Regions from separate parts of the Pseudoalteromonas sp. S1727 genome, predicted to be linked through region 2. Evidence: predicted binding sites of a transcription regulator. Region 2 holds the regulator's gene; each other region holds the start of a gene.
The links. The regulator FliA, encoded in region 2, starts transcription of late flagellar genes. The targets are predictions, from matches to a motif close to CTAAAGNTNNNNNNNNNNNNGCCGATA.

Region 1 (8,066 bases), on a different contig from region 2:
TAAAATGCGCAGTTGCGGTAATTGAGTGTGTAACTCATCAAAGTAGTTGATCTTTGTTTCATCACTAGGCTCTAAAGGTAATGAAAAGTAAAAGCAACTGCCTTTATCTTCTTCACTTACTACATTGATTATGCCACCCATCAGTTCGACGAGCTGTTTACTGATCGTGGTGCCCAGTCCAGTACCACCGAATCGGCGAGTGGTGGTGCCATCAGCTTGTACAAAAGGTTGAAATACGGCTTTAAGGCGATCTTTAGCAATGCCAATACCGGTATCTTGTACTTCAAAAAATAAGTAATTATTTTGGGTTGTACTGACCGTTACATTTACAGAACCTTGTGCTGTAAATTTAATCGCATTGCCAATTAAATTAGTTAACACTTGGCGAATTCGATCCGGATCACCATAGTAAGCAGAGTGAACAGACTCTTTAATAGTTAGTGTTAGTTCAAGATCTTTCTTTTTAGCTTCTAGCCAAAAGGTGGAAATAATACTATCAAGAACGGGCTGAAGATTAAAATGTACTGGTTCTATGGTCAGCTTACCTTTTTCTAGTTTCGCCGAGTCCAGTATTTCGTTTAATAGGCGCAGCAGCGAACGAGCGGCATTGTTGACGGTGATCAAATGCTTTTGTTGCTCTTGATCAAGCGGTGTATCCATTAATAAGTCACTAAAACCAATAATAGAGTTCATTGGAGTACGAATTTCGTGGCTCATATTTGCCATAAATGATTGCTTCGCTTGCGCTGCCTCTTCAGCCGCTAATTTGGCTAGTTTTAGCTTATCTTCGTATTCACGACGTTCACTAATATCAACAATAACGCCGTCAATCCAAACCGCTTCACCTTGATTGTTAAACTCAAAGCTGCCTTTTTCAAGCACCCAAATAAGTTTGCCATTACGGTGGCGCAGTCGATATTCAATTGAGTATTGTGATTTATCTGCAACGGCTTGGGCGATTGCTTCATTGATACGATCGGTGTCGTCTTTGAAAATTAAATCACCAAATTCTATATGCTTATTAATAAACTCTGAAGGTACGTAGCCTGTTACTTCATTAATGCTAGGGCTGATAAAAATCATACTCCAGTTTTTATTTAACTCGCAGCGAAATACCACACCTGGCATATTGTCCATCAGCGAACGGTATTGTTGTTCTTTTTCGATGAGATTTTTTTGTAGTTTTCGCTGCTCGGTTAAATCGGTAATAAAGCCAACAAATATTGAGTCCTGACCAGGTTGGGTTGCTTCGCCAATTCCTAAACGAATAGGGAATAAATGGCCATCTTTGTGTTTTGCAAGTACATCTCGATTGATGCCAATGACTTTTCCTAAATCGATGTGACCCGCCTTTGAAAGGTACTCATCATGATGGACGGCAATGTCATCTGCCATCAGCATTTTTACATTTTTGCCTTGTACGTCAGATTGGCGCCAGCCAAAAATATTTTGCGCTGCGTTATTAAAGCTTAAAATGTGACCGCGATGATCAATGGTTACAATGCCATCTATGGCGGTCGATAAAATCGCTTCTAAGCGAGATTCGTTGCCCGTTTTTTCTTCAAGTAACATGCGGTAGCGCACCATGCCATTAATAATCGCAACAACCGCAGTTAAAATAATGGTTGCAAATACCACACTAATGGCAACAAAAGTAAGCTGTGAGCTATCACTACCATCACCAATTAATGGCGAAGTTGCGACAAATCGCGTAGCGGCCATCCCCATGTAATGCATGCCTGCAACTGCAAAACCTAAAATGGTGGCACTGAGCAATCGTGTTTGCGCAGCAGTAAAAGATGGAAAGTACTTACTGATATTAAAACGCGAATATAAAGAAATGAATGCCAGTACTACAGCGACTATGATTGATAGCCCAAATGTCAGTGGGTCGTAGCGTAACAAAGGACTTAATTGCATGGCAGCCATACCGCTGTAATGCATAGTGCCGATGCCAGCGCCAAGTAGGATAGATGGTATTATTAAACTAGCAATTGTATTGTTGCTTTTAACAAGTAATGATCCAGCTGCTAAGCAAGCGAAAAATGCAGGAATGAATGAGAATAAAGTGAGTATTGGATCATAACTAATATTTGTACAGAGTGAGAATGCGAGCATGCCAATAAAGTGCATACTCCAAATACCGCCAGCTAACACTAAGGAAGCTGTGGAGTTGGCCAATCTTTGATAACTTTTAAAGCGTGTTTCTTTAGCGAGATCAATTAGGTAAGCTGCAAAAAATGCTGCAAAAATAGCAGTTAAAACAGACAGTGTTACTAGGAACGGGTCATATACACCATTGATAATAAGGCTAGGATCTTGATCTGTAATAAAAAAAGCTGAAAGCATAACGGCTCAATTTAGTTTATTTCAGCGCTTAACGCTATCTGAAATTTATGTTGATAAAAGTTTAAATGCATGTGAGTTGTTTAGTTGTTATTTACATTTTCAACTATAAAATTTAACAAAATTAAAATCTTTGTAAAATCAAGTTACTAAGTTTTATTGGGCATAATGATAGCACTATTTATAACCAATTTTATAGCGACTATTTATCACTAACTAGTGATTTTTTTGTTTGTAAAATAGTCACCAGTTAACGTGTCATCCGTTTCACAAATACCACAACGAACAGCGCCAATGAAAAACTACCACAAAATGCTTCTATTGCGGCAATTAAGCGCGAAAAACCGACAGGTGTTATATCGCCATAGCCTAAAGTTGTAAATGTAACCACGCTAAAATAAACGCTATTTAACAGCGCTGATAAATTATCGCCCAATGATGCCCCAGTATTTAGCTGCATTAATCCTCTGGCATCCATCACGCCAAAGATAAAATAACACAGGGCACAGCAGATGATTAGTGACAAACTAAAGCGGATCACGTTTTCGGGCTTTTCGCCGTAGCCGCATAACATATCAATAAAGCTTGATGCCAACCGTTTTTTTGAGCCTTTAGGGTATTGCGCATGCCGCATCCTTAGCTCTTTATAAGTGAAATTGCCAGCCAATTCAAATAACCCTTGCTGCTCAGATGCTTTTCGTAAATTACGAAATATCTCTTCAGATTGTTCAAATAGGTCAAGTGCTGCAGTATGGTCGGCATCTTTTAACGCGGCTTTGGCTTGTTTTTCTTGTAATAATTCAGTGCCTAAATCTATGTTATCTATACGAGTGTTGTTGAGCTTTATACCCAACAGGTTAGTGTCTTGTAAATTACAATAATGTAGGCTGGCATCATGTAAAGTGGCTTTCATGAGCGAGCTGTGAGCTATTTTATTATTAAATAGGTGAGCGTGTGTTAACGTTGCGCGATAAAAATTGCTGTAGGATAAATCAAAACCATCTTCATCATCCTGCTTTATTAAGCTAAGTCCGGTGAGGTTGGCGCGTTGTAATTGTAACCCTTGTAATAATCCTCCTTTTTTTGCATAGCGTTCTAATTTTTGGGTGAGATCTAAACCTGACTTATCAAACTTTCCATCATGCCAAAAGCAGAAGCCTGAACCCATGTCAGTTTCTTGGCAATTATGGCCATCAGGAGAAGTATAATTACAACAAGGCTTATCTGGCATCTGTGACGTCGCTTTATTTAATTCCACTTAGTTATAGATTAGCAGTTATTTCGCGAGGTAATATAGCCACCCTGTAATTAGTTAAATGACTGTCGAACAGTTACAAGAGTCAGGTTTGTTTGAATATAAGTTAAAGCGTAGTCGTCGCCGCAAAACCGTGGCTATTAAAGTCCAGCAACAGAGTGTGACAGTGTATGCCCCTGTAGGGGTTGCTATTGAGGAGCTTGAGGGCTGGTTAGTGAGTAAAAGTGGCTGGATAAATGAGCAGCTCTATAAGCAAAGTCAGTTGCTTGATACACGCCAGTATCTTTTAAAAGATAATAGAGTTCTTGTTTTTGATCAGCCTATAACACTGGTGTATGGCACTGGAACACGTTGTGAGTGGCGCTTAGATAATAATCAGGCGCAGCCAACTTTGCAGTTAAATTTATCTCGACGTATTAAACACCAGCACGCTATGTATCAAAGCCTGATTGAAGCTTTTTTACATGAGCAACTAGAAAGTTATATAGAAATGCGAGTACAACAGTATTGTATAAAAATGGCAGAGGCATTACCAAGCAGTATTCGTATTCATACTTATAAACGTCGTTGGGGGAGTTGTAATCGACGACGGGCGCTGACCTTTAATTTGTTACTTGCTAGTGCACCTCACACGATTATTGACTATGTGATTGTGCATGAACTTGCCCATTTAAAGTATTTAAATCATAGTGCTGCGTTTTGGCAGCGAGTAGGTGAGTTTTACCCTGAATATAAGCAAGCAACAACCTGGCTCAAAGAGCATGGTGCGGGTTTACAATGGGTGATTGAATAGCGTTAGGTTATTACAGGTAAATGGAGTGATAACAAGGCATAAATTTTGACATCTAGTTGTTCTACATGAAAAATTTATAACGCAGTTAGCGCTTTATTTAGCCCGCTAGAATGGTTAAATATTTAAGTCGATTGGTATAAGGATAATACTTGAGAAGAAAAGTGGTGGAGGGAGCTGGATTCGAACCAGCGAAGGCTGAGCCGTCAGATTTACAGTCTGATCCCTTTGGCCGCTCGGGAACCCCTCCACACTAATTTTGTTACATTTGACCCCACTTAACTGAGCGATAGAAAAGTGGTGGAGGGAGCTGGATTCGAACCAGCGAAGGCTGAGCCGTCAGATTTACAGTCTGATCCCTTTGGCCGCTCGGGAACCCCTCCAATGCAACGGCGCTGATAATAGCAAAGTGAGTATTTAAGTAAAGAAAAAAGCTAAAGAAATAGCAAATAATGCCGATAAATATCTATTCCCTACTTTAATCGGCTAAAGTCTATGCAAATCGATGATTTGTTAATCACAGAGAGTCAACTTAATAATCGTCTTGCCAAAAGTGTGAGTGAATCACGCCGTGGTGAGTTTGCATTATTATTGGCAATGCTCTCACATGATGCGCTCGATTTTAGTCAGTTTCATTTACCTAAGACGTCCGTTGATACTCATGCGACAACACAAAGTGAAACTCAATTACGCAAATACTTAGGGGCAGGTCCTGAGCAAGCACTGGCACCTGCGCAATTTGATATGCTAATTGGACAACATAATGCGCAACGATTACAGCAAGGGGGGATGGCGGATATTCGTTTGCGCTCATGCCTTACACCTGAGCCATTAGTGATCCGCGATGATAAAAACCATATTCCACTGCTAGTAATTGATAACTGCGAACCCGTTGTACGCAAGCGTCATTTAAATAAAGAAAGCCAATTAGATCATCCACAAATGGATGCAGTTGCATTCTACGATAGCCTTAATAATGACGATCTCCATCAACCCTTGCACCTTGCACAGGCGTGATGTTAGGCTGATATCATTATCAGCAAGCAGATTTATTTACTTTCGGGTAAAAAAAGCATCCAAAAACTAAATGCAATTGCTATAATGACCGAAATGGCATTTCCAACTTACTTGGTGTAAATGTCATCATCATTAAATCAAGGTAATTAGGAACGTAATGAAGAAAACATTCACGCTGAATCATGAGAAAATCAAATACCCACGTATGGTAGATGCTGCAAAGCATGAAGTTAAAAAGTATTTGAAAAGAGAGCGTAACAAAACATTGCCAGTTGATGCTGATTACTGGGCATTTGATTGTAAATTTGGCAACACTGCCGAAGATGCACAAGTAGTACATGTTGCTGAAATCAGTAATTCAATTAGTGAGATTGAAAAGCAAGGCTTAGAATCTTTCTATGTTGAAATCATTGCGCGAGCTGCGCAACGTCAAGTGCAAGATTTTGATGATGAAGTTTAAAAGTAATTGATTTACTAAAGAATGGGCTGAATAGCCCATTTTTTGTGTCAAAAACAACCTAATAGGTACAGACTTTACGATCAAAATACTGCAAACTAGCCCTAAGACTGGATAAGAAAAACAATAAAAAGGATGCATATGCTTAACCCGCTACTAGTGACTTTATTTAGTTGTGGCGTACTAGTTACTACGTCATTACCGCTAAGTGCACAACACAATTGCCCCACGAGCTTGAAAGTCAACTCTGTTGTACAACACGATTGGCATTACGCAACGGATGCCATTGGTAGCAGTGTACAAACAAAATCACAACTGATTAATGATGATCATATTTGGATCCAGTTTTCTCGTGTGCCACGGTTAAATGCTAAAAGTAATTCATGGGTTGAATTGATTTATGATTTACCAAATAAATCATTGGCAGCGGTGGCCACTATTGCACTGGAATATAAAAGCAGTACCGGCTTAGTCGTTAAATTGTCACAGCAAGATTATGGTGGGCTGGGGGATAAAAGTTATGCTCATTATCAACATAAGTTAGCGCCAGCTGATAATTGGACAACGCGGTGTTTTACATTAGATGATTTTTCGCGTCCTAGTTGGACACCTGTTGAATCAATTGATGTAGGTATGATACTGGAACATATCAATGCAATTTATTTAGTGCCGGATCTAACCGATGAGCACGGCGGCACAGCTACGATAAGTGTAAAATCCCTAACCTTGCTCCCTTAGTTTTTTGCAAGCTAAATTTATTGCACCGCACTATGCACGCACGTGGTGCAAAATAGTTTGTTATTATTTATAAAATAACATAGTGCATTGATTTTTATGTTTTTTTAAAGTTGGTTCTGTAATTGCTTTGGATCCTAATAATGCAGTTAGGAGCTCCAATTATGGCCAGAATGAGTTACATCAGTAGTGTTGAGCGTTATCAAGAGTATCAACCTGTTATTCATGAATTACTCGATTCAATTTTAGCAAGCCTTGCCGATGGCGTTAAAAAGCAACAAGATAACCGTCATTTAGTGGCTCAATATCCATTTTTGGAATTGCAGTATTGTTTAGATAAAAACGGGGTGCAGTTGGGCAACAATGTTTGTTTTAAACGCCAGTATATGAAAACCTTAAACAATCGGGGTGACGCACAAGATTTAAGTGAACGCCCTTATTTTCAAGATATTCAACAGCAATCACAAACTCGTTTTACTGCGCCCTATATTTCGATAGCGACAAATCACTTATGTATATCAGCAGTTAAAGCGCTTGATCACCCCCATGGCGAGCAAGCGTATTTAGTTATTGATGTATGCTTAACTCAATTAATTGAGTTTATTATGGGGGATCGTACTCGCGCAAATATGACGCCATTTTTTAAAGCTGGCTATGGCATTATTGTTAGCTGCTTATTTTGTTTAGTATTATTTTTACTTTATCGGGTATTTGGCGATATTTATAATTTACTCTTTACCACGTCGTTAGCAGAGGATCCGCTTGAGCCATTTAGTATTATTATTTTTATTACTTTAGCGTTAGCAATATTCGATTTGGGTAAAACCATTCTAGAAGAAGAAATTCTGATGCATAAAGACATCTTTAGGCACAGCTCTACACGGCGAACAATCACGCGATTTATTTCGACTATTTTGATTGCGGTGTCTATTGAAGCTTTACTAACCATGTTTAAAGCAGCACTGGGTCAATCTCAATACTTATTACCGGCTATTTACATGATGTTAGCAGTCGTTGGGTTATTAATTGCACTGGCGATTTATGTGTATTTAGGTGCTAAAGCAGAGACTTTGTTGTTGAGCACCCAGCGGCACCGTAAAAACGCGTAATGCATAAGTAATAAAAATGGCTTGTAGATTCAAGCCATTATTGTTTATACAAGCGTAAGTGTTTTATCAACCACTTACATTAAGCATCGGCTAATTTTACGCGTATTTTGCTTTTATCAACACTGGTTTGATTTAACGCTGTGATTGCTGCATTCGCTTCAGCATTGTCTGGCATCTCAACAAACGCGAAGCCTTTTGATTGGCCAGTTTCTTTATCTAGGACTAAATTACAGTTAGTAACTTTACCGTGAACGGTAAATAGTGTGCGAATATCGTGTTCGCTAGTGGTGCGTGCTAAATTTCTGACTAATAGTTTCATAATGAACTCTATTTAAAAATGACGGTGGTGATTGTCTC
Region 2 (8,066 bases):
CTGACTTCTAAATCTTCAGAATCAATGCCAAAGTAATACGTTAACGATGCATGTGGATCAGTATCTATCAGTAATACTCGCTTTCCTTGCAGCGCTAATATGCCAGCTAAACTAACAGCCGTCGTGGTTTTACCTACTCCGCCTTTTTGATTCGCTACTGTCCAAATTTTCACATCACACCTTATTGTTTTTCATTGCGCGTTGTAATTCGAATACCGCCATGTGGGAGTTGGATCACTTTAATGCTGTTATCGTCACTTGGCAACTCAATTGGTTGTGGCTCTGGCGCTAATTGTTGCCTCTTCTGCTCCTCAGTGGCTTCAGGCTCCGGTGGCAAACCGTACTTAGATAAGGCCACCACCACCTTACGATTTTCCGCTCGGCCTTGCTCGGTATCATTGTCAGCAAAAGGTGAATATTGTCCATAGCCTTCAATAGCCATTCGAGCCGGATTAATTCCTAAGCTCTCAAGCTCTACTAGCATAGACGTTGCTCGAGCGACTGACAGCTCCCAATTAGACCGAAACATTTCATTTCGAATCGTTTCGTTATCAGTATAACCACGCACCCGTATATAATTATCAACTGGGGCTATAATATCTTTCACGAGTTTGATCACTTGTTTTGCACGTAAGTGTGCCACAGCACTACCACTTGAAAACAGCATTCCTGAGCTCAATTCAATAATCAACCAATCTTGGTGTAATTCTAAACTGGCTTCGCCATCACGTATTTCATCAATTAACGCTGATTGCAGTTTAGTCAGTAAACTATCCAATGGTTTACCTAAATGCTTTTGCTTTATATTACTCGTATCGCTTTGACCATCGAGCAACTCTGGACCTACTTCTTGCTTTTGGATACTTTCCCCATACAGTAGCTCTTTTTCGGGGCTAACCCTATCAGTTAATAAGCCTGTTCCAGTTACGCCTTGACCTTCTTGGGAATGCTGGCGAGCTGATTTATCAAACACTTGCTCTAGCGAGTCAGATAGAATTTGGAAGCTTTCTTCTTTATTGATAGCAATGGCATACATCACCACAAAAAATGCAAACATTATGGTCATGTAATCAGCATAGGAAACCAGCCAACGCTCAGTATGTTGGTTTTTATTTGACGAATGGCGAAGGCGGCGGCGTATCATTATGGTTGCAACTGAGTCGGTCGCTCAACACGATACGCTTCAAGTTTAAGCTCAATATTAGCTGGACTATCGCCTTGACTCATAGCGATAATTCCCTCTGCGAGCAGCTCGTGGTACAGCATTTTCTGTTCAATCTGTTGCTGTAGTTTGTTAGCCATAGGCAAAAATAATAAATTTGCCAAGCCAACACCATAAATAGTTGCTATAAATGCCGTTGCCACGCCCGCGCCTAATTTCTCAGGATCTGTGATAAACGACATTGCCTGAATAAGCCCAAGTACGGCCCCTAAAATACCAATAGTTGGGCTATAACCGCCTAGCGCTTCATAGACACGGCTGGCCTCAAGTAGACGTTCACGCTCCAGTAATAAATCAATTTCTAGCGTGTCTCTAAGTTTTTGTTCACTATTACCATCAATCAACAAACTGAGTCCTTTGGCAACATATGTATCAGGGTGCGTTAATGCAATCTCTTCTAAAGCCAAATAACCTTCTTGACGCGCTTTATGAGACCAACCTTTCACTTGCTCAATAGCCCCATCGATATCATGACGTGGTGGAAAGAACACCCAATGGCTGATCTTGAGTACTTTACTAAAGGTACTGGCTGGTGTTTGTAACATCACAGCCCCGAGTGTCCCACCGAGCACAATGATGAGCGCTGGACCATTAAACAACGCACTAACAACCCCGCCTTCCAATGAGTAGCCAAGGCCAATAGCACAAAGGGCAACTAATAGGCCTAAAAATGACAGCTTATCCACAACCAATCTCACGAACTAATCGAGTAGCAACATCGCTCAGTGCAATACTTGCTGATGATAGCCCCGCACTTGTAACCGCTTGCGGCATACCATAAACCACACTGGTTTTTTCATCTTGTGCCCAGATAGTGGCACCCGCTTGTTTCAGCATCCTCGCTCCATCACGGCCATCGGCTCCCATTCCTGTCAGAACAACAGCCAGTACATCACCTTGAAACGCTTTCGCTGTACTGGCAAAGGTAACGTCAACACTGGGTTTATATGTGATCCGCGCACTATCATCTTCAAATACTCTTAGCGTCCGGTTCCCCCCTCGCCCTTCAATCAACATTTGTTGACCGCCTGGTGCCAAATAAGCCGTACCTGGCATTAATCTATCCCCCTGCTGAGCTTCTTTTACGTGTATTTTACACAAGCTATTTAAACGAGCAGCAAATGCAGGGGTAAAGGCTGCAGGCATATGCTGGATCAATAAAATAGGATGTGGAAAGTTAGCAGGTAATTGGGTCAAAATGGTTTGCAGTGCAACAGGACCACCAGTAGAGGTACCAATAGCGACAACTTGATATTTCTTCCCTGAAGCGCGAATAGAGGCGGTAGCACCAGCACTTGGTGCTGTATTTCGGTTGAAACTTCTATCCGGCTGAGTAATTGTAGAGCGCAGGGAAGTCGTAGCGCCTGAAGGTGGCACTGCTGGCGTTGATGATACTGGCCGACTAAAACGTGATAATCGACGGCGGCCGATTTCTTTTACTTTATTTTGTAATAGCTTAATTGCGTCTTCATTATTACGGGCAATATCTTCAAACTTTTTCGGTAAGAAATCCAACGCCCCCGCATCAAGCGCATCTAAAGTGGCCGTTGCACCATCACGAGTAAGTGAAGAAAACATCAGGATTGGTGTTGGGTTAGCCGCCATGATCTGTTTTACAGCACTAATCCCATCAAGCACCGGCATTTCAACATCCATGGTGATTACATCAGGTCGTAATTGGTTTGCTTTATCCACAGCTTCTCGGCCATTTACCGCAAAACCAATAACTTCAATATCCTTATCTTGCTCGAGTATTTCGCTCACTCGACGGCGAAAAAAACTTGAATCATCAACAACTAAAACTTTAACTGCCATCGGCATACTCTTGTTAAATTTTATCTGTGAGAGCTAAATTAGCTCTCACGTTAAGATAAGAATGGACTAGGCGTAGTGCTTTAACAGGCTAGGCACATCTAAAATAAGCGCTATACCACCATCAGAGGTGATTGTTGCACCTGCCATACCCGGCGTACCTTGTAATAAAGCATCAAGCGGCTTGATCACCACCTCTTCTTGACCAATCAATGAATCAACAACAAAGCCAACTTGTTGTGTGCCTATTTGTACAATCACAACATGGCCTTGTGCTTTGCGCTGAGAACGATCGGCACCTTTAACTAACCAATGTTCTAAGTAAAACAATGGCAACGCTTTTGTACGCACTATGATAGTTAATTGACCATCAACAACATTGGTTTTAGTGAGATCAAGGTGAAATATTTCATTTACACCAGCCAGCGGTAATGCAAATGTCTGCTCGCCAACAACAACCATCAATGTTGGTAAGATTGCCAGCGTTAGCGGTACTTTAATTTCTAAAACTGTGCCTACACCCAGCTCAGACTGAATATTCACAGAGCCATTAAGCTGAGTAATTTTGGTTTTCACCACATCCATACCCACACCACGGCCAGAAATATCCGAGATCTGCTCTTTAGTAGAAAAGCCAGGAGCAAAGATTAAGTTATATGCTTCAGTATCAGATAAACGGGCTGCTTGTTCGTGATCAAGCACGCCTTTACTAATAGCAATCTTTTTCAGCTTTTCAGGATCCATACCCGCACCGTCATCACGGATGGTAAGTAAAATATGGTCACCTTCTTGGGATGCTGACAATGTCACAGTACCTGTACGTGATTTACCCGCCGCTTCACGCACATCAGGCATTTCGATACCATGATCCACTGAGTTACGCACTAAGTGAACAAGTGGATCCGCCAGTGCTTCAACTAAGTTTTTATCTAAATCAGTCTCTTCACCAACCAATAACAAGTTGATGTCTTTTTTCAAGCTACGTGCTAAATCACGGACTACACGAGGGAAACGACCAAACACTTTTTTGATCGGTTGCATGCGGGTTTTCATCACCGCACCTTGTAAATCTGCAGTTACCACATCAAGGTTGGAAATGGCTTTACCCATGGCCTCACTTTCAGTGTTAGTCGCAAGGCTTACGAGACGATTACGTACTAATACTAACTCGCCAACCATATTCATTATTTGATCGAGACGCTTAGTGTCAACACGTACTGTTGTATCAGCTTGTGCCGGTGGTGCTTTTTTCGCCGCTGCTGGTGTTGTTGGTGCAGGAGCCGTTGTCGATGTTACTGTAGGAGCCGGCTTTTCAACCTCTTTACTTACCTCTGTGCGAACTGGCTCTTTTGCTTCAGGCTTAGCGCTTGATGAAGTAGTTGGTGTGGATGTTGACACAGGTACTGATTCTGTCGCTTGGGGAGCACTCCCTTTACCATGCAATTCATCTAGCAGAGCTTCAAATTCATCATCGCTGATCTCATCCGAGCTTGAAGTTTTTGGCGCTTCAACCGGTGTTGAAGGTGAAGCTGCGGCTTGGCTACTGGTCGTATTACTAACGATACCAAAGCTACCAACACCGTGTAACTCATCTAACAGGCTATCAAATTCGTCATCTGTAATATCACTATTCGATGAATCATTACTTACCGAACTTGTTGTGGCTGCCGGGCTTTGCCCTTTACCATGCAGTTCATCAAGTAAACTTTCAAATTCATCTTCTGTAATTTCATCAATTTGCACTTCAGTCGTATCGTTTTCGACCTGACCATCAAATAAAACATCAAATGCAAATGGGTCGTCATCATCTAAAATCGCGTCAGCATCAACTTGTGGAGCTGGGGTACTGTCAATTGGTGATGCACTACTGATTTCATCTGCACTCGGAGGCAGACCAAGTTTGTGTAAAACGGCAAGTAATTCAGGATCTGCAGGCTCAGGCTTTTCTCTACTTTGAATAGTCGCAAACATTTCGTTAATTGTATCGAGTGCTTGTAGGATCACATCCATTAGCTCAGAATTAACTTTACGCACACCTTGGCGTAATAAATCAAATACGTTTTCAGCGCCATGACAAGCATCAACTAGCTCGGTCATACTTAAAAAACCAGCACCGCCTTTTACCGTATGAAAGCCACGGAAAATTGCATTGAGTAATTCGGTATCATCTGGGTTATTTTCAAGCTCCACCAGCTGTTCTGACAAAAGCTCAAGAATTTCTCCAGCCTCAACTAGAAAATCCTGTAAAATATCTTCATCGACTTCAAAGCTCATGCCGTTATCTCCTCTTAGAAGCCCAAACTTGATAATAAATCATCTACATCATCTTGCCCTGAGACAACATCATCACGAGATTCTTTATCAATAATTGGCCCTTCTGGGCCTGCAATTTTATTTTCAGCAGGCATTTTTTCAATGGCTGGTGCTACTATTTTTGTTTCTCGATCGTCTTGGCTACCAAATGCCGTTAACAAATGGATCAAGCTGTCTTCTACTTCTCTAACTAATTCGATCACTCGGCGGATCACTTGGCCAGTCAAATCTTGGAAGTCTTGCGCCATTAACACATTGGTCATTAGCCCTTGCAGTTCATCCGTTTTAGTTTGTGAGTTATTCATAAACTTATCTAAACTATGACAGAGAGTTTTAAACTCACCCAACTCAATTTCACGACTCATGAGGCGATCCCATGTTGGTTTGATGTGTGAAATCTCATCAGCGAGTTGTTGAGCAATAGGTAAACTTGCTTCTACCGCGTCCATGGTTTTATTAGCAGCGTTCTCTGTCATTTCCATAACATAGTTAAGGCGCTGCTTTGCATCAGGAATTGCTTCGGTAGTCAAATCAGCTAAACGTGTGTCGAGTTCAAAATTTTTCAACGCGTCATGCAGCTGACGTGTCAACTTACCTACTTCGGCGAATAATTCTGATTGCTCTTTTGACGCAGCATCAATAATTAATTGATCAGCTTTATCTTGTTCACCATTTTCAAGGTAAACTACAAGCTGACGGGCTTGCTCTAAACTGATCTGAGGCGCAGCTGGTGCTGACATAAGCCTCTCCTATTTATTTAACCTAAACGCTCAAACACTTTTTCCAATTTGGTCTTAAGTGTCGCAGCTGTAAATGGCTTAACGATATAACCGTTAACACCAGCCTGAGCAGCAGCAACAATTTGTTCTTTTTTAGCTTCTGCTGTGACCATCAAAACTGGAATATGTTTTAGGCTGTCATCAGCTCTAATGGCACGCAACAAGTCAATCCCTTGCATACCCGGCATATTCCAGTCTGTTACTACAAAATCAAATTCTTGATTTTGTAGCATTGGCAATGCTGTTGAGCCATCATCAGCTTCTTGTACATTTGTAAAACCTAAATCTCTTAACAGATTTTTGATAATACGTCTCATCGTCGAAAAATCATCAACAACAAGAATTTTCATGTTTTTATCCAAAACATCCTCCGGTGAGGTCTGAACCTATATTTACTTACTACTAATTTATCCAGTCATTGATTTTTGCTTTTAGCTTAATCATCGCCTGACCATGTATCTGACTCACACGCGATTCGCTTACATCGAGTATATGTCCAATCTCTTTTAAATTCATTTCATCGTTATAGTACAGCGATAATACTAGCCCATCTCGTTCAGGTAAGGATTGTATAGCTGCTAACAATGATTTATTAAAGCGTTCATTTTTAACATTATTAAAGGGCTTGTCTAGCGCTAAATCATGTCCTACTGGGGTAATAACATCTTCGTCAACCCCTAAATCTTCTATTCCTAGTACTTTGCTGGAGTTCACATCACTAAGAATATGATGGTACTCATCGAGTGTAATATCAAGTTTTTCAGCAACTTCAATATCTTTAGGCTCGCGATTAAGTTCACTTTCAAGTTCACTAATTGCCTCAGCTACTCTACGACTATTACGATGTACAGAACGAGGTGCCCAATCACCACGGCGCATTTCATCAAGCATTGCGCCACGAATACGAATACCTGCAAAGGTTTCAAAACTTGCACCTTTGCTTGCATCAAAATTTTTCGACGCTTCAATCAGCCCTATCATTCCCGATTGAATCAAATCATCGAGCTGCACACTCGCAGGTAAACGAGCGATTAAATGACACGCCACTTTTTTGACAAGTGAGGCATGTCGTTCAACAATCACATTTAGATTTTGTGTAGATTGATATCCCATCGCTTTATTCACCGATGCTGTCATAGTTAGCCGTTTACTAGTTTTTCTATGAAAAATTCTAAATGGCCAGAAGGTTGATTAGGTATAGGCCATTTAACTGCTTTTGTCGCTAATGTTTTAAATGCTATTGCTGCAGGGGAGTTAGGGAATAAGTCAACAATCACTTTTTGCCGACGTGTTGATTTACGCATATTCTCATCGTAAGGGACAGTGGCAACCAACTCCATCGATACATCCAAAAAGCGGTCTGTTACTTTCGAGAGTTTTGCAAATAACTCATGGCCTTCACGCATGCTGCGAACCATATTAGCCACGATTTTAAATTTATAAACACCATGCTCACGGCTTAATACCTTGATTAAGGCATAAGCATCGGTAATAGAAGTTGGTTCATCGCATACGACGACCATGACATCTTGGGCTGCGCGAGAAAAGCTTAACACCATGTCAGAAATACCAGCAGCAGTATCAACAATCAATATATCAAATTCGGTATTTAATTCGCTAAATGCGCGGATCAGACCAGCATGTTCAGAAGGTGAAAGTTCGACCATGCTTTGCGAACCAGACGTTGCTGGCACTATTTTTATTCCAGCAGGACCTTCCACCAAAATTTCGTCGAGTTCACACTCGCCTGATAATACATGAGAAAGGTTACGTTCTACTCGCAGTCCGAGCATTACATCGCAATTCGCCAAACCTAAATCGGCATCCAGTACTAATACTCGGTTTCCGAGTTGACCTAAGGCAATCGCAGTGTTTAGTGAGACGTTCGTTTTACCAACCCCACCTTTACCACCTGTGACAGCGATAACTTTAACGCCCTT
Region 3 (8,066 bases), on a different contig from region 2:
TGCCTGTTAAGCTTATATCAACAGGGTTACCAAGCATACTTGCTGGGCCTGCAATGCTACGTGCAACGCTGATATTACCATCTGCAAGAGAGGCATTATTGATCACAAACAAAGCGCCATCGGTTGCATCACTGGCACTACCGACATCAGAAAGCACTAATTTATTGGTGTGAGCATCATAAGCAATACCATGAATGTTGACTGATATTTTCTCACCGGCTTCATTACTTGGGGTGATAGTACGTGTAGGCATTGCGACAAAGCCACCATCAACATAATTGTCGTATACACCCACATCACCATTGGTTAGCGCCACATATAAACGATCGTTTACATCATCATAAGTAACATCCCACGGTTTTGCGTCTGTGACTGTGCTTGCTAAAGGTGTTGCATCACCCGCTGCGGTAGCGCCAAAAACAGTGATCTGCATGGCATTAAAGTCAGCGACAAAAATAAGTCCACGTTTAGTCGATACATGAATACCTTTAGGGTTGACTAAGGTAGTAGTACTACCCGTAATAGTGCGGTCACGGTTGCTGTCAAACATTGTGCCGTCTGCACGACTCAAAACTTGGCAAACTGTGCTAATAGCACCATTACCAGAGTCACTGGCTTGTATTAAATTACCTAAGCCATCAAAGGCAACACCTTCATTCGCACCACTATTAAATGTTTTTAATTTCGCAGCATTTTGGTCTATTAGGTCTACTGTACCTGCGTTATCGGTACCATTATTAGCGAGGATAAAGGTTGCCGCTGCAAAACCTGTGGTGCCATCAGCCCCATCAGTACCGTCACTGCCATTTGTGCCGTCGGTACCATTTGTTCCGTTAGTGCCTGCAACTCCAGCTATACCCTGAGCTCCTGCTACACCATCGTTGCCGTCGTCACCATCACAGCCAGTTAAACTAAACACAATTGCTAAAGTAAGTGCCGATAAGCAGAGTTTACCTGCCATTGATTGAGTGTGGATAGACTGAGTTGTTGCCTCTGATTTAAACGTTTTCATAGTTTGTACCTTCTTAAATATTCCATCAAATGTGAACATACAAAGAGTTTTGCTTAGAACAGCTTATATCAATCGTGTTAAGTTATTAGTCATTTATAGCGACGGATAAATAGAGTGATAACAAGGCATAAATTTTAATGTGTAGTTGTTCCACATGAAAAATTTATAACGCCGTTAGCGCTTTATTTAGCACGCTAGAAAGGCTAAATATTTAAGTCGATTGGTATTATATAAAAGCGTGAACGCTTTGCTCACGAGTTAACCTCAGTGAATAAACGTGGCAGAGAAATAATTGGATGCAAAAAAATGGAAATAACTTGAAGTTTTTTTAATATTATGATTTTTATAATAAAAAAGGAGCCATGCTCCTTTTTATTATTTAACCAGACTTTCTCGAGTGATTTACTCGTTACATCGCTTAGTCAGTAATAAAACTAGTTATACTGTTGAGTATGCCTTGTGAACCTAAGCCCATTTCATCGTGCATTTGCTCTTGTGTGCCATGCTTGATGAATTCATCGGGAATCCCTAAATTTAGGATGCTGACATTTGCTTTTATTGCGGCTAAATATTCATTCACAGCAGAGCCTGCACCGCCAACTATGGCATTATCTTCAAGTGTTACAAGCACCTCATGATCAGCTAATAAACTGTCGATTAATGCGCTATCTAGTGGCTTAACAAAACGCATATCGACGAGACTGGCGTTGAGCTCTTTTGCTGCTAATTGAGCATTTTCAAGTAAAGTACCAAAAGATAAAATCGCGATTTTAGCACCTTGTTTAATTACACGGCCTTTACCGATCTCAAGCTCAGTCATTTGCTCGCTTATTTCGGTGGTACCAGCACTACCACGAGGGTAGCGCACAGCGACAGGGCTGTTACAACGATAACCGGTGTAAAGCATTTGCCGGCATTCATTGGTATCACTTGGCGCCATGATGATCATGTTTGGAATACAGCGCATAAAACTTAAATCGTATGCACCTTGGTGGGTCTCGCCATCGGCACCCACAATACCAGCACGGTCAATGGCAAATAGTACTGGTAAGTTTTGCAGTGCTACATCATGTATAAGCTGATCATAGGCGCGTTGCAAAAAGCTAGAATAAATAGCAACAACGGGTTTTAAGCCTTCACACGCAAAACCAGCCGCTAAGGTAACCGCATGTTGCTCAGCAATAGCAACATCAAAGTACTGCTTAGGATATTCTTTCGAAAAACGCACCATTCCAGAGCCTTCACGCATTGCAGGGGTGATGGCCATCAATTTGCTATCTTGGTTTGCCATATCACATAGCCAGTCGCCAAATACTTTAGAAAAGGTGGCTGCGCCAGGTGTTGATTTTGGTAAGCTTGAAATAGCAGGGTCGAACTTTGGTACACCATGATAACCAATTGGGTCGGCTTCAGCAGGTTTATAGCCTTTTCCTTTTTGCGTTTTGATGTGAAGTAGCTGTGGGCCTTTTAAATTACGCATATTACGTAATGTATCTACCAACATATTTACATCGTGACCGTCGATAGGACCGATATAGTTTAAGCCCAGCTCTTCAAAAAAAGTGCCTGGAATAACCATACCTTTTAAATGTTCTTCCATACGACTCGCTAATTGCTTTACAGGTGGTACACCTGAGAGTAGCTTTTTACTGCCTTCACGAATGTTTGTATAAAAACTGCCTGATAAAATGCGTGCAAAGTGGTTTGTGAGTGCTCCCACATTTTCTGAAATCGACATTTCGTTATCATTTAAAATGATTAACATATCCGACTTTACATCACCTAAGTGATTCATTGCTTCAAATGCCATGCCTGCGGTGATTGCACCATCGCCAATGACGGCGACTGTTTTACGACCTTTGCCTTCTTTTTGCGCAGCAATAGACATGCCTAAAGCCGCAGAAATTGAAGTGCTTGAGTGGCCCACGCTAAAGGTATCGTATTGGCTTTCTTCACGAAATGGAAAAGGGTGTAAGCCATCTTTTTGGCGAATAGTATGCATTTGATCGCGACGACCCGTTAAGATTTTATGCGGGTAAGCTTGATGACCTACATCCCATACCAAACGGTCTTCAGGAGTATTGTACACATAGTGTAATGCAACCGTTAGCTCCACAGTACCTAGGCCTGATGCAAGGTGACCACTGCTTTGCGACACTGAGTTAAGTAAATAATCACGCAGCTCATTGCTAAATGCAGGTAATTTTTGTTGCGCTAAATCACGCAGTTGGGCTGGTTCGTCAACCAAACCTAATAATGGATACTTGCTACTATCAAGTGTCATGATTTTTAATACATCCTTCGCTAACCAGGCATCATTATAACGCAATGTTACTCTGGTTTTTTAGTTATTTTGTACATCATTATTTGCTAATAAATGCTGAATCTAGCTTAATACTCTCGCTCAACAATATATTTTGCTAAATGCTCAAGCTCTGTGGTATCTGCGTCAATGTCAGCTAAAGCACGCAGTGCTTGCTCAAGTAAAAGTTGAGCTTTTTGTTTTGCACCAGCTAGCCCAAGTAGTGCAGGGTAGGTTGCTTTATTGGCCGCAACATCGGAGCCTTGTGGTTTTCCTAGTACTTGGGTGTCGCCTTCGATGTCTAGGATATCGTCTTGTACCTGAAAAGCCAGTCCAATTGCATCACCAAACTGTTTTAATTGTATTAATGTTTTTTGCTCAACCCCTTTTGCACACAGTGCCCCTAAGGTGATTGCGCAGTTTAGCAAAGCCCCTGTTTTTAGTTGATGAATTCGCTCAAGTTCAGCAAGACTCACCGCTTTGTTTGTTGCGACAATATCCAATGCTTGACCACCAACCATACCTTCAATGCCCGATGCTTTGGCAAGTGTTGCAATCATTTTTAGTTGCTGCTGAGCGGGAACATCAAATACATGATTGGCTATTAAATCAAATGCCAGTGTTTGCAGGGCATCTCCTGCTAAAATTGCCTGGGCTTCACCATACACAATATGGCAAGTAGGGCGACCGCGGCGTAAATCATCATCATCCATTGCAGGCAAGTCATCATGGACTAACGAGTAACTATGAATGCATTCTATGGCGGCGGCTAACACATCTAAATCCTGATGCTTTGCGCCAAGCATTCTGCCTGTGGCGTATACTAAAAATGGTCGTAGCCGTTTACCGCCATTTAAAACACTATAATGAGTTGCCTGTTTGATACTATCCTCTGTATCCAATGGTTGCTCAAAATACCGATTGAGAGTGGCTTCAACATCACGTTGAGCGCATTTTATTTGCTCTGTTATTAACACTCGTTATTCCAAATCATTATCAAAGTTAGTAAGCGGTGACTGACTATCATTACCCATCAAAATAGCGACTTTTTGTTCTGCTTGTTGCAACTTGCTAGATGATGCGCCAGCCAAAGCAATACCGCGTTCAAATTGTTTTAATGATTGTTCAAGCGAAAGCTCACCTTGCTCCATTTCTGTGACGATTAAGGATAATTCTTCAAGCGCTTGCTCAAAGCTTAGGTTCTCTGGTTTTTTAGTCGCCATAGTGGATTCAACTTAGATGATAGAAATGTGAGGCCAATTTTAGGGGGAATGCTAAACTAGGTCAAAGGCTGATGCGTTTTTTTTGAATAATAAACTATATTCTTGTCACTGATTAAATGCTTTTACTCAGATTTAAACCTTGCAGGTTAAGCGTGGTAGATTAAAATGCCAAATAGAGCTAAACGTTTTCATTTCATTTTTTTCAGTAAATGGTTTAAGTAATTCAATACATTGCCGATAAGCAGTTAATAATAAAAATTTACTGTCGCGGGCAGTAAAGCATGAGTTCCTTTGGAGGGGTAAGTGGATTTAGCAACCATTATAGGTATTCTCGGCGCTATTGGCTTGATTGTCATGTCCATGTTTTTGAGTAGCAGCGGCGAAGTGGCGATGTTCTACAATACTCCGTCTGTAGTGATTGTATTTGGTGGCTCGATTTTTATCGTGTTATCAAATTATACAATGAGCCAGTTTTTTGGCATTGGTAAAGTTGCTGCCAAAGCGTTTATGTTTAAAATCGAATCTCCCGAAGAGCTTATCGAAAAAGCCGTTGAGCTTGCTGATTCAGCACGTAAAGGAGGGTTTTTAGCACTCGAAGAAGCTGAAATACCAAATGCATTTATGCGTAAGGGCGTCGATATGCTTGTCGATGGTCATGATGCTGATGTGGTTAGAGCGACACTACAAAAAGATATTGCACTGACTTCTACTCGCCATGAATCGGGAGCGGGCTTATTTAAAGCGCTTGCCGATATTGCCCCTGCTATGGGCATGATTGGTACACTTATAGGTTTGGTGGCAATGCTATCTAATATGGATGACCCTAAAGCAATTGGCCCGGCAATGGCGGTCGCACTTTTAACAACCCTATATGGTGCATTTTTAGCCAACGTAGTGGCGATACCAATTCAAGTTAAATTAGAGCTACGTAAAGACGAAGAAGCAATGAACCAGCGTTTGATTTTAGATGCTGTGTTAGGTATTCAAGATGGTCAGAATCCAAAAGTTATCGAAGGCATTTTGAAAAACTACCTCGCTGAATCAAAAAGAAAAGTCGATACTGAGGAGTAAGCATGTCTGAGCAAGAGTGCAAGTGCCCACCACCAGGACTTCCTGCTTGGATGGGGACGTTTGCGGATTTAATGTCATTGTTGATGTGCTTTTTTGTGCTTTTGCTCGCGTTTTCAGAAATGGATGTGCTGAAATTTAAACAAATCGCGGGCTCGATGAAGTTTGCTTTTGGTGTGCAAAATAAAATAGAAGTAAAAGATATCCCCAAAGGGACATCGGTGATTGCCATGGAATTCACCCCAGGTAAACCTGAACCTACTCCGATAGAAACCATTCAACAGCAAACTGTGGAAATGACCCAGCAAATGTTAGAATTTCAGGCGGGTGATGAAAGCTCTGCGGGTGGGCGTCAAGAACAACGTGGTAACAAGCGCGGTGGTGAGTCGCAAAGTACTGCGCAACAACAAGCCTCTGAGCAATCAATTGCTGCAGCCGATCAAGAGCAAGTTAATGAGCTGGTGAAAAAAATAGCGCAGCAATTAGAACAGCAAATAATGGATGGGGCGATTGAACTGGAATCGTTAGGTCAGCAAATTATTATTCGTATTCGCGAAAATGGTTCATTTCCTTCTGGCAGTGCCTTTTTACAGCCTAAATTCAAACCTATTATTCGTGATATAGCCACGCTGTTAAAAGATGTGCCAGGTGAAATTACGGTCTCGGGCCATACTGATGACTTTCAAGTATCTAATGAGCTGTATACCAATAATTGGGACTTGTCATCAAAACGAGCTGTTGCGGTAGCAAGCGAAATGCAAAAAGCACAAGGCTTTGATAAAACTCGTATGGTTGTAGTTGGCCATGCAGAAACACGGCCATTAGTTCCTAATGAAACTGACGCAGATAGACGTCGTAATCGCCGCGTAGAAATATCAATCATGCAAGGGAAGGCAAAAGAATCTGATCCAATAGATGTTCGTCAATGATGCTTGGCAAAGTACCTAATTTAGCTTAAAGTGACTTTTTAACAAGTGTAACGGAGTGACGTATGAAAAAGGTTGATATATATAGCTATATGCCGGGCAATGGTTCTGGTGGCGATGAAGAAGAGAAGAATGTTAAGTAACGCCAATGCCTAATTGGGTGAACAATGTAATTTTTATGCTTGAATATAGCTGGGTGTTATTTTTACTACCAGCTATTTTTGTATTTTATTTACGTAAGGATTGGCTGGCATTTCGATTCGTCTTGATTACAGCTTTTTTCTTTTCGTATGGGGCCGTGATTTATTCAAGCCTAAGAGAATTTGATGACCCTTATATTTGGCGTTACGTAGTTTGGGCATTTAACGATCTAGCGTGGATGGCTTTGATTGCCTACTTAGGAATTAAAGATAAGGTGTACCTTTGGCAAAGTGTCATTGGCCAACTTGTAGTTATAGCTGCACCCTTATTACAATTATTTCGTTTGGTTGATCGTCACTTGTGGGATCTCTCCTACAGCACGATGATGTATAAAACACTGCTACCTATCATTAATACTGCAACAGTGGTGGTGTGTTATCTACCATTGATTTACTTATTATCCCGTAAATCGGAAACGTCAAACAAGGTTAATATTTCCCAGTAAATTTATGTGTGCTAGACTACTGTTTATATAAACAGTTGTTGTGGCTTGCTATGAAATTATACATTGCTGAAAAACCATCCCTTGGTCGTGCGATTGCCGATGCCCTCCCAAAGCCGCATAAAAAGCATGATGGCTATATTGAAGTAGCCAATGGTGATTGCGTTTCTTGGTGTATTGGCCATCTGCTAGAGCAAGCCGAACCTGACGATTATAATGAGCAATATAAAAAATGGCGCTTTGATGATTTACCTATAGTGCCACAGCAATGGCAGTTAAAAGCAAAGTCAAAAACTCGTAAACAGCTTACAGTACTTAAAAAGTTAATCAAACAAGCCGAACAGCTTGTTCACGCTGGCGATCCGGATAGAGAAGGCCAATTGCTTGTAGATGAAGTCATTGAACAAGTCAAATTATCACAGGCCAAAAAACACAGTATTCAACGGTTATTGATCAGTGATTTAAACGTCAGTGCGGTAAAAAAAGCATTAGCGAGTATGCGTACCAATCGTGATTTTATTCCTCTAAGTGTTTCTGCACTGGCACGCTCTCGTGCTGATTGGTTGTTTGGCATGAATCTAACGCGTGCTTATACCTTAGCTGGGCAAAAAGCAGGGTTTGGCAACGTGCTTTCTGTTGGGCGAGTACAAACACCAATATTAGGGTTGGTGGTTCAGCGTGATAACGAAATTGCTAATTTTGTCGCTAAACCTTTTTATGAAGTATTAGCCCATTTAAGCACCGAAAATAAAGAGCCATTTACTGCAAAGTGGCAACCAAGCAAAGCGTGTGAACCTTATCAAGATGAAGAGGGGCGAGTGCTGCATCGCGGTCTTGCTGAAAATGTTGCATCACGTATCACAGATCAACCTGGCAAAGTGACGGCACTTGA
Region 4 (8,066 bases), on a different contig from region 2:
GCTGGGTAGGCTGATTATCCGTATGATGCTGGTTATTAAATTGACGGTTTTTTCTCTGCTGTTGAGCGACAACAGGAAATAACTCATCAGTGGTTACTTCGAGCGTTAAATTCGCGTAATCAGGGATGATCTCCACCATAAAAGCAGATTCTAAAACCGCGGCATCGATATAAATATCATCATCAATCAATAGTTGCTGTGAAAAAAGTACCACCTCTTGATTATTTACAACGAGTTTAGCGGGTTCAGTAGCACTGAGTGAAAATAAATTACCTTGCTCAATAAACCATCCTGCGGCAGAGCCGCTCGCCACATCAACATCAATAGCAAGTTGTAATATTTCAACTAACCCCGACAAACCAAGCAAGACCCCTTGCTCGCTTTTTATTGCAAACGCTTCACCAAGATACATATCGTTGAGCGATAAAGAAAAAAGTAAAAACTCACCAGCCGCAATACGCTGCGCAGCAGGCTGGCTGTGTTCGACTATAGCGGGCGGTGGCGCACTCACTGGTGAGTGAGATTGATTTAATTTAGCTTGAATAGCTTTAAGCGTGCGCAGCGCATCATTGGTCGGCACAGTGCTTGCAAAACAGTGCGCGCTTAACAACATAAGGCCTATGGCCAATACACGGGTCATTTTAATAACTTAATATCGCTTAAAGTTATTTCCCTATAGCCAAAGTGTAAGAGGCAAAATCAACTGCGTTATATTCTTCAGCCCCTTTGTAATCAATGAGTACATCGCCATTTGCAGGTAACTGTTTATCTTTAAATAAACTGAGCGTTGCTGTCACTGTATCAACTTCAGGGTAAACACTTAAATTGCTAATTTCAGCAATTTTCTCTTGCCCACCCGATGCATTTTTAACATAAGCACTGAGCTTGCCATAGCTACTAAAGTTAGTATGTCGTTGCAATTGAACTTGAATTTGTGGCTTGGCTTGATCAGCACTTTTTACAATGCTTGCCTGTGCAATAGTCACCTTGGGCTGCTCTGCTTGCTCACGAAAAATAACGGGAATGCTAAAACTCATAATCATATTGATCTGTATTCCTGACTTTTGCTCTGTATTTTCGTTAGGTAAAGCTTGAAATAATAAGTGCGAGCGATATTCGCCAGGCTGTAAACCTTTCGGTTTGCGAACTGCAATTTTAACCGTTTGTTTTTCGCCCGGTGCTAAAGTCACCTGTTTCGGGGATAAGCGTGTCATTGGCGATAAACTACCTTCACTCACCTGCTCTAGATTTTTATAACCGCCAGTGGGTAAAGCTTGTTTTTCACTCCAAACTACTCGATACGTACGTTGTTCATTCGAATTGTTGATCACCGTGACTTTAGCACTACGTTGACGCTCATCAAAGGTAACACGAGTAGGTGAAATCAATAAGTTTGCCACTGCCACTTGGCTAAAAAATGCTGTTAGCAGCACACACATCACTGTTAATTTATTGAACATGTCAGTCCTTAGTAGTCAATCGAAATTTCTAAATTGGTCGTAGAGGAATAGTCGCCATCTGAGTAATTCTTACTGCTAGGTTTTGTTATTAAAGTACCGCCAATAAACACTTTAGCTTCACCAAAGTCGTCGGTAATGACAGACATATTAGACAAACCATTTAGGCGTACTTCAAACTCGGCACTACTGCTGCCTTGGGTATTGTGCTGAACTTGTACAGGGCGAACCAATGTTATTTTCAACTCGGTATGTGCAGGGTAATCAAGTAGTAAAAGCTCGGCTGGACGCCCTTTTTCAAGCACATAAATATTACCCAATGTATTTATGTCGCCGTCAGCTTTGATGATCACAGAGCTCGTATTTGTATTGCTTGGTATAACCAAAGTGCCAAAATCAAGCGACTGCTGCTCAATACTCTTAGCAAGATAATTAGGGCTGTAAATTAAAGCACTTACAGCCACTGCATACGAAAGTAGGCGCATTAAATATAATTAATACGCAACTTCGATTTGAAAATCACCAGAATAAACCCCATCGGCATAAGCTTTATTAAATGCAGATGAGTTAGGTGTACTTAATGTTGCACCTATATTAAATGAAACAGTTCCATCTGTAGAATCAACCATTAAATTAGGCGATCCTTCTGTATAAGTTGCGTTTTCATTCGGACCGGAAGTAATTACATATGTCCAGTTCCCAATAGTAAAATTTGGTCGTCCATCATCTTTAGTGCCTTCATATTCTAAAGTAGTTTGTGTTGGGCTAATTATTTTTAATTGCGCATTTTTAACCGCTTCAGATACAGTAAAAGAAGCAGGCGTTCCGTCGTCAATAATCGAGATTGAAGCATTAGCCCCCGTTGAACTACTAGTAGAGACGGGACTTGCAGAAGGTAATGCGCTAACAACTATACTAGCAACATGAGCGCCAGATAAATCAGCAACAGCACGGATAGTACCAAAGCTTAAATCATCTCCCGGGGTTAAAACAACTGAGTTCTGCACAGTTACTTCGGCTCGAAAAGTCGATGTTGTAGATATCGCACTAAAAGGCACAGCTAAGATGCTTACAGCAAGTAATGGAAAAGATAATTTCATATTAAGTCCTTATAAGAATTGGGATATTACCGTATTTGGCCCCATCATAATTTTTATCGACACTTAGAACAATTACTTTAAGCTTAATTACTAAAAAATCAGATAAATAACTTATTTTATTACAAAAGCTGACCAACAAATGGGGCACTGATACACTTTTGCCCTAAATTTTGCGCTAAAGAACAAAACAGATTCGCCTCTGTATAATTTTTGAATGGCCCAACACGTAGCCCATATAAAGTAACGCCTTTATTTTGACGCTCAGTCATTACAAAATCTAATTGGCTAAATGCTTGAGGGTATTCACGCTGTAACCTTGCTATTTGTGTTCTTACTATTTCCGGCTTTAGATAAAGTCCGAGCTGAGCTCCAGGTAAAGAATCACTTGAATATGGCTGTTCATTACTTGCAGCTAATTGAGTTTGCTCTTTTGACTTGATATCAGCTCCAGGTGCTATGATATCATCCCGACTGTGCACGGCTGCGGTACTCGTTTGACGCAGTACTACTGGGTTTTCAGCTATTTCGGTGTTAGACGAAAGTGCCATTATTAGTAATTGTAAGTCTGCTTCCATTGCAGCTAAACGCTCGATACTCTCTTGTTGTGAATGCCATTGCTGAACATACTCTTTGACTTGTTGATCTGATATTAATGCTGGTTTTTTTTCAGGCTCGTGCGCTTTGCTACTGCACCCGTTTAGCAAAATAGTTATGGTGATCAATGCAATTGTAGGCCAAGCTTGCTTTTTTAAACACATCATTTTTTGCACATCATGAAATAACAATGCTGTATTGTAAGCAAAGTAAGTGCCAGTTTCAGTATTTTAGATCATAAAAAAAGTGCCATACTGGCACTTTTTAAATTGGATTAGCTAAATGAACTTAAACTAAGGTTTTAATAAAGTCACTAAGCTCATCTTTAAATTCATCACGACGTAATGCAAATTCAATAGTCGCTTTTAAGTAACCTAACTTGCTGCCACAATCATGACTACGGCCTTTAATGGCGTATGCATCAACGGCTTCTTTGTCCATTAACATGGCAATAGCGTCGGTAAGTTGAATTTCATCACCTGCCCCAGCTGGGGTTTTCGCAAGTAATGGCCAAATGTTTTTACTTAAAACATAACGTCCTACAACAGCTAGGTTTGATGGCGCCGAATGCACGGGGGGTTTTTCCACCATATTTTTAATCGGTGCGCTATGCCCTTGTTCTAGCTTAGCTTCACCTAAGTCAACTACACCAAATTTATCAACATGTTGCATTGGTACTGGCTCAACCATAATTTGGCTGTGTGCGGTTTCATTAAAATGCGCGATCATTTCTGCAAGGTTGTCTTTATGCAGATCGCTTTCTACATCATCAATAATCACATCAGGTAAAATAACCACAAATGGCTCATTGCCAATAATAGGGGCCGCGCAGTTAATCGCATGACCTAAGCCTTTTGCTTCACCTTGGCGAACATGGATTATAGTCACGTCCTTAGGGCAAATAGCTTGTACTTCTGCAAGTAATTGGCGTTTTACGCGTTTTTCTAACGTCGCTTCAAGCTCAAAACTGGTATCAAAATGGTTTTCGATCGAGTTTTTACTAGAGTGAGTCACTAAAACGATTTCTTTAATACCTGCAGCAACGGCTTCATTTACCACATACTGGATCAGTGGTTTATCTACAACCGGTAACATTTCTTTTGGGATAGCTTTCGTTGCTGGCAACATGCGGGTACCAAGTCCTGCAACGGGGATCACTGCTTTCATAATATTTTTCCTTAAATAGTAACTATATTTAATGATTATACCGAAAATGGATATTTAATTGCGTCATGGCATTGGTAACCATGTACTTCAAAATCATCACGGGTTACCCAAGTCTCAATGTCTTCAAGTGATTTAATATCTGGGTTGATAGTCAGAGTCGGTGATGCAAATGGTTCGCGCTGTAACTGTACATCACGCATTAATTCAAGCTGATTTTCATAAATATGTGCATTCACAATTTTATGATAGGCCTTGCCCGCTTTATGTCCAGTAATTTGCGCAACCAAAGCAAGTAAAACAAAGCATTGAATTTGGTTGAAATTTAAGCCTAGCGGTACATCACAACTACGCTGATATGACGTTAAGTAAAGTGTATCACCAAGAAGTGAGAATGTATGAGTATGCATGCATGGACGCAAACAGCCTAAATCGAATTCTCCCGGATTATAAAAGGTGATAATTTCACCCCGGTCATCAACCCCATTTTTTAAATTATCAATAACCTTTTTTAACTGATCTAAAGGTGTGCCATCTGGACGCTGCCACTCTCGAGCTTGTACGCCATATACACGCCCCATATCATCCTCACCTTTGCGGTTTGGATTATTTAACCAGGCTTGGTTTTCATTGGCATTAGCATCCCAAGTCATACAGCCAATATCGCGAAATTGCGCGGCACTGCTATAACCACGCAAATAACCTAAAAGCTCAGCAATAGCGGCTTTGTAATAGCTTTTTCGGGTGGTGATCATCGGGAACTTGTTATTGGCTACATCGTATTCAAGCTCCGCATTAATAACCGTTAAGCAACGCGTTCCTGTCCGTTTATTTTCGACCCAGATACCTTCATCAACAATGCGCTGACATAACTCTAAATATTGTTTCATTTTTGACTTCTTTTTATGCTTTGGTTGCAACAGTAGGTTGTGGCTTTTTATACGCCCATATTATCAAACCAAGGCCTGCAATGACCATTGGCAATGACAATATTTGCCCCATAGAAATAAAGCCGCCAAACAAACCTAAATGAGCATCGGGTTCACGCACATATTCAACGCAGAATCTAAATACACCGTAACCGAGCAAAAATAATCCACCAACACTACCAGCTGGGCGCGGTTTTTTGGTAAATACATATAAAATAATAAACAGCACTAAGCCTTCTAAAAACGCTTCATACAATTGTGATGGGTGACGTGCAAGCGGCCCGCCAGTAGGAAACACCATACCCCAAGGTACATCGGTTGTTCTGCCCCACAATTCACCGTTAATAAAATTGCCAATCCGTCCTGCCAATAAACCAACAGGCACGAGTGGTGCAACAAAATCGCCTACTGCTAATAATTGTTTTTTGCGGGTCCAAGCAAAAATACAAATGGCTGTGATAACCCCTAACGTACCGCCATGAAATGACATGCCACCTTGATCGATTCTGAATAAGTAAAGTGGATTTTCTATAAAATAACTAAACTGATAAAACAATACATAACCAACACGTCCACCAAGAATAACCCCCAGCATGCCGTAAAAAAGTAAATCACTGACTTCTTCTTTTGTCCAACCAGAGTTTGGTTTGGCTGCTTGTCTATTTGCCCACCACATTGCAAAGGCAAAACCAATTAAATACATTAAACCGTACCAACGTACGCTTAGAGGACCAACCGAAAAGATGACCGGATCGATCTCTGGGAATTCAAGAGCCATATAAATTAAACCTTAACTAAAAACCATTTGAAGCGCGATAATAACCAATAACACCGCGAACACTTTTTTTATCGTTGAAACGGGTAAATAATGCGTTGCTTTGGCCCCTACTGGCGCCATAAACCACGACGTTATTACTATACCTAATAATGCAGGTAAATACACAAAACCTGCAAAGCCATGTTGTAAATCGGTAACTTGCCAGCCCGCGCTGATGTAGCCAACAGATCCAAATAGCGCGATCACAATGCCGCACGCTGCCGCACAGCCTATGGCTTTTTTAATATCGACCGAAAAATAATGCAGTAACGGTACAATCAATGCGCCACCGCCAATTCCAATTAAGCCCGAGAGGCCCCCCATTAAGGCACTAACAGCGCCAAGAAGAGTGCGGCTTGGCATAGCTTTAGTAGCAACTGCTTTATTACGGGCAGATAACACCATACGGGCTGCGATAAACACGACACTGATAGCAAAGATGATACGTAATAGTTGTTCTGGAATTAAACTGGCTGCAAAACCGCTGATCAAAGCACCGACCCCAACACCCGTCATAACCCAAGGCGCGATGTCCCAGGGCACATTATTGTTTTTATGATGAGCTAATGCAGATGACGTAGACGTGAATAAAATCGATGCGAGCGAGGTGGCAATAGCAGTTATGAGAACATGCTCAACCGCCACAACATCAAAATTCACAAGTAACGCACTGAGCACGGGCACAATAATCAAACCACCACCAATGCCTAATAACCCCGCTAAAAACCCAACCACACAACCTAATAACGCGCAGCTGAGGATCAGTATGATTAAATCATGCATAGCAAACTCTTATATTTAAATTGTTATATGCATATACTAATCGATTATATCTAATCTTTACAGTACTCGTTTAGGTAACTAAGATGCCTGATTAGGGGTATAAAACAGCTCCCCTAATTGATGTTCAATCATAAAGTTACGTGTAAGCCTAAGCACTTGTTTTGCTGTAGATTGTGCTAAACACTCAGCTAGCAATACTTCCATATCACTGGCTTTTAAACGTCTTAACACCCACTTCACTTTACTTAAGGAAGAATAGTTCATACTCAAACGGCGATATCCCATAGCAATGAGTAATATTGCTCCCTCTGGATCACCACCTAATTCTCCACATAAACTAAATGACATTTCATTTTGCTGACACTCGGTAGCTACTTTTTGCAATACTCTTAATACTGCCGGATGATAGGGATTAAATAAGTCAGCTACGCGGGCGTTAGAGCGATCAACGGCGAGTAAATATTGCGTTAAATCGTTACTCCCTACAGAACAAAAATCGACCTTATTAGCCCACTCTGGCAGCATAAATACACTTGATGGCACTTCTAGCATCACGCCAATTTCGGGACGCTCAATCGCTTGCTCTGGGTATTGCTCTGCAAGCTCAAAATAAGCCTGCTCTAATAGTGCTAAAGATTCATCGACTTCTTCTGTACCGCTGATCATAGGCAGCATTATTTTTAAATTGCCCAAACCTATATTGGCTTTTACCATTGCTTTGAGCTGATCTAAAAATAACTCAGGGTGATCTAAGGTAACGCGAATACCACGCCAGCCTAAAAATGGGTTTTCTTCTGTTATATCAAAGTAATCAAGTACTTTGTCTCCCCCAATGTCGAGGGTACGCATTACAACAGGCTCAGGGTGATAACTAGCTAAAACTTCGCGATACCAGTTTTCTTGTTCTATTTGTGACGGGAACTGGCCTTTTTGCATAAACCAAGCTTCGGTTCGGTATAAACCTACGCCATCACACACTTTGGTGTTGGCTTTTTCAGTATTGAGATCCAAACCTGCATTGAGTAATAAACTAATATGTTCACCATCCAATGTCACCGCATCACACTCTTGTTCAGCTATAAATTTATCATTTAATAGACTTTCCTGGTGTTGCAGTTGTAAGTATTCAGCTTGTAACATTTGCGAGGGTGAAATATACAACCGCCCTGCATAGGCATCCAAAATCATTGCTTTGCCATCAAACTGCAACAGGGGTAAGTCT

Region 1: the regulator FliA is predicted to act here: its motif matches at 4,826-4,852, upstream of CWB85_RS09080 (VC2046/SO_2500 family protein).
Region 3: the regulator FliA is predicted to act here: its motif matches at 4,751-4,777, upstream of pomA (flagellar motor protein PomA).
Region 4: the regulator FliA is predicted to act here: its motif matches at 2,612-2,638, upstream of CWB85_RS00335 (DUF4402 domain-containing protein).

The regions. Positions count from the first base shown of each region.
Region 1 covers NZ_PNDT01000029.1:15,754-23,819, forward strand. The annotation lists gene CWB85_RS09055 (PAS domain S-box protein) at 1-2,349, opposite strand, end outside; gene CWB85_RS09060 (ion channel) at 2,597-3,577, opposite strand; gene CWB85_RS09065 (M48 family metallopeptidase) at 3,663-4,394, shown strand; tRNA gene CWB85_RS09070 (tRNA-Tyr) at 4,557-4,641, opposite strand; tRNA gene CWB85_RS09075 (tRNA-Tyr) at 4,690-4,774, opposite strand; gene CWB85_RS09080 (VC2046/SO_2500 family protein) at 4,887-5,408, shown strand; gene CWB85_RS09085 (DUF6172 family protein) at 5,566-5,868, shown strand; gene CWB85_RS09090 (hypothetical protein) at 6,007-6,603, shown strand; gene CWB85_RS09095 (PDC sensor domain-containing protein) at 6,765-7,709, shown strand; gene CWB85_RS09100 (RNA recognition motif domain-containing protein) at 7,789-8,028, opposite strand.
Region 2 covers NZ_PNDT01000010.1:81,962-90,027, forward strand. The annotation lists gene CWB85_RS03080 (ParA family protein) at 1-173, opposite strand, end outside; gene CWB85_RS03085 (flagellar motor protein MotB) at 182-1,144, opposite strand; gene CWB85_RS03090 (flagellar motor protein) at 1,144-1,908, opposite strand; gene CWB85_RS03095 (protein-glutamate methylesterase/protein-glutamine glutaminase) at 1,901-3,037, opposite strand; gene CWB85_RS03100 (chemotaxis protein CheA) at 3,104-5,308, opposite strand; gene CWB85_RS03105 (protein phosphatase CheZ) at 5,323-6,087, opposite strand; gene cheY (chemotaxis response regulator CheY) at 6,105-6,488, opposite strand; gene CWB85_RS03115 (RNA polymerase sigma factor FliA) at 6,529-7,239, opposite strand; gene CWB85_RS03120 (MinD/ParA family ATP-binding protein) at 7,266-8,066, opposite strand, start outside.
Region 3 covers NZ_PNDT01000009.1:3,890-11,955, reverse strand. The annotation lists gene CWB85_RS02270 (YncE family protein) at 1-1,012, opposite strand, end outside; gene dxs (1-deoxy-D-xylulose-5-phosphate synthase) at 1,431-3,296, opposite strand; gene ispA ((2E,6E)-farnesyl diphosphate synthase) at 3,404-4,291, opposite strand; gene CWB85_RS02255 (exodeoxyribonuclease VII small subunit) at 4,295-4,537, opposite strand; gene pomA (flagellar motor protein PomA) at 4,841-5,608, shown strand; gene CWB85_RS02245 (flagellar motor protein MotB) at 5,611-6,534, shown strand; gene CWB85_RS02240 (hypothetical protein) at 6,680-7,177, shown strand; gene CWB85_RS02235 (DNA topoisomerase III) at 7,228-8,066, shown strand, end outside.
Region 4 covers NZ_PNDT01000003.1:5,030-13,095, forward strand. The annotation lists gene CWB85_RS00320 (hypothetical protein) at 1-640, opposite strand, end outside; gene CWB85_RS00325 (fimbrial biogenesis chaperone) at 666-1,460, opposite strand; gene CWB85_RS00330 (DUF4402 domain-containing protein) at 1,469-1,942, opposite strand; gene CWB85_RS00335 (DUF4402 domain-containing protein) at 1,952-2,557, opposite strand; gene CWB85_RS00340 (SPOR domain-containing protein) at 2,677-3,318, opposite strand; gene galU (UTP--glucose-1-phosphate uridylyltransferase GalU) at 3,440-4,318, opposite strand; gene CWB85_RS00350 (thymidylate synthase) at 4,354-5,205, opposite strand; gene lgt (prolipoprotein diacylglyceryl transferase) at 5,219-6,022, opposite strand; gene CWB85_RS00360 (sulfite exporter TauE/SafE family protein) at 6,035-6,844, opposite strand; gene ptsP (phosphoenolpyruvate--protein phosphotransferase) at 6,923-8,066, opposite strand, start outside.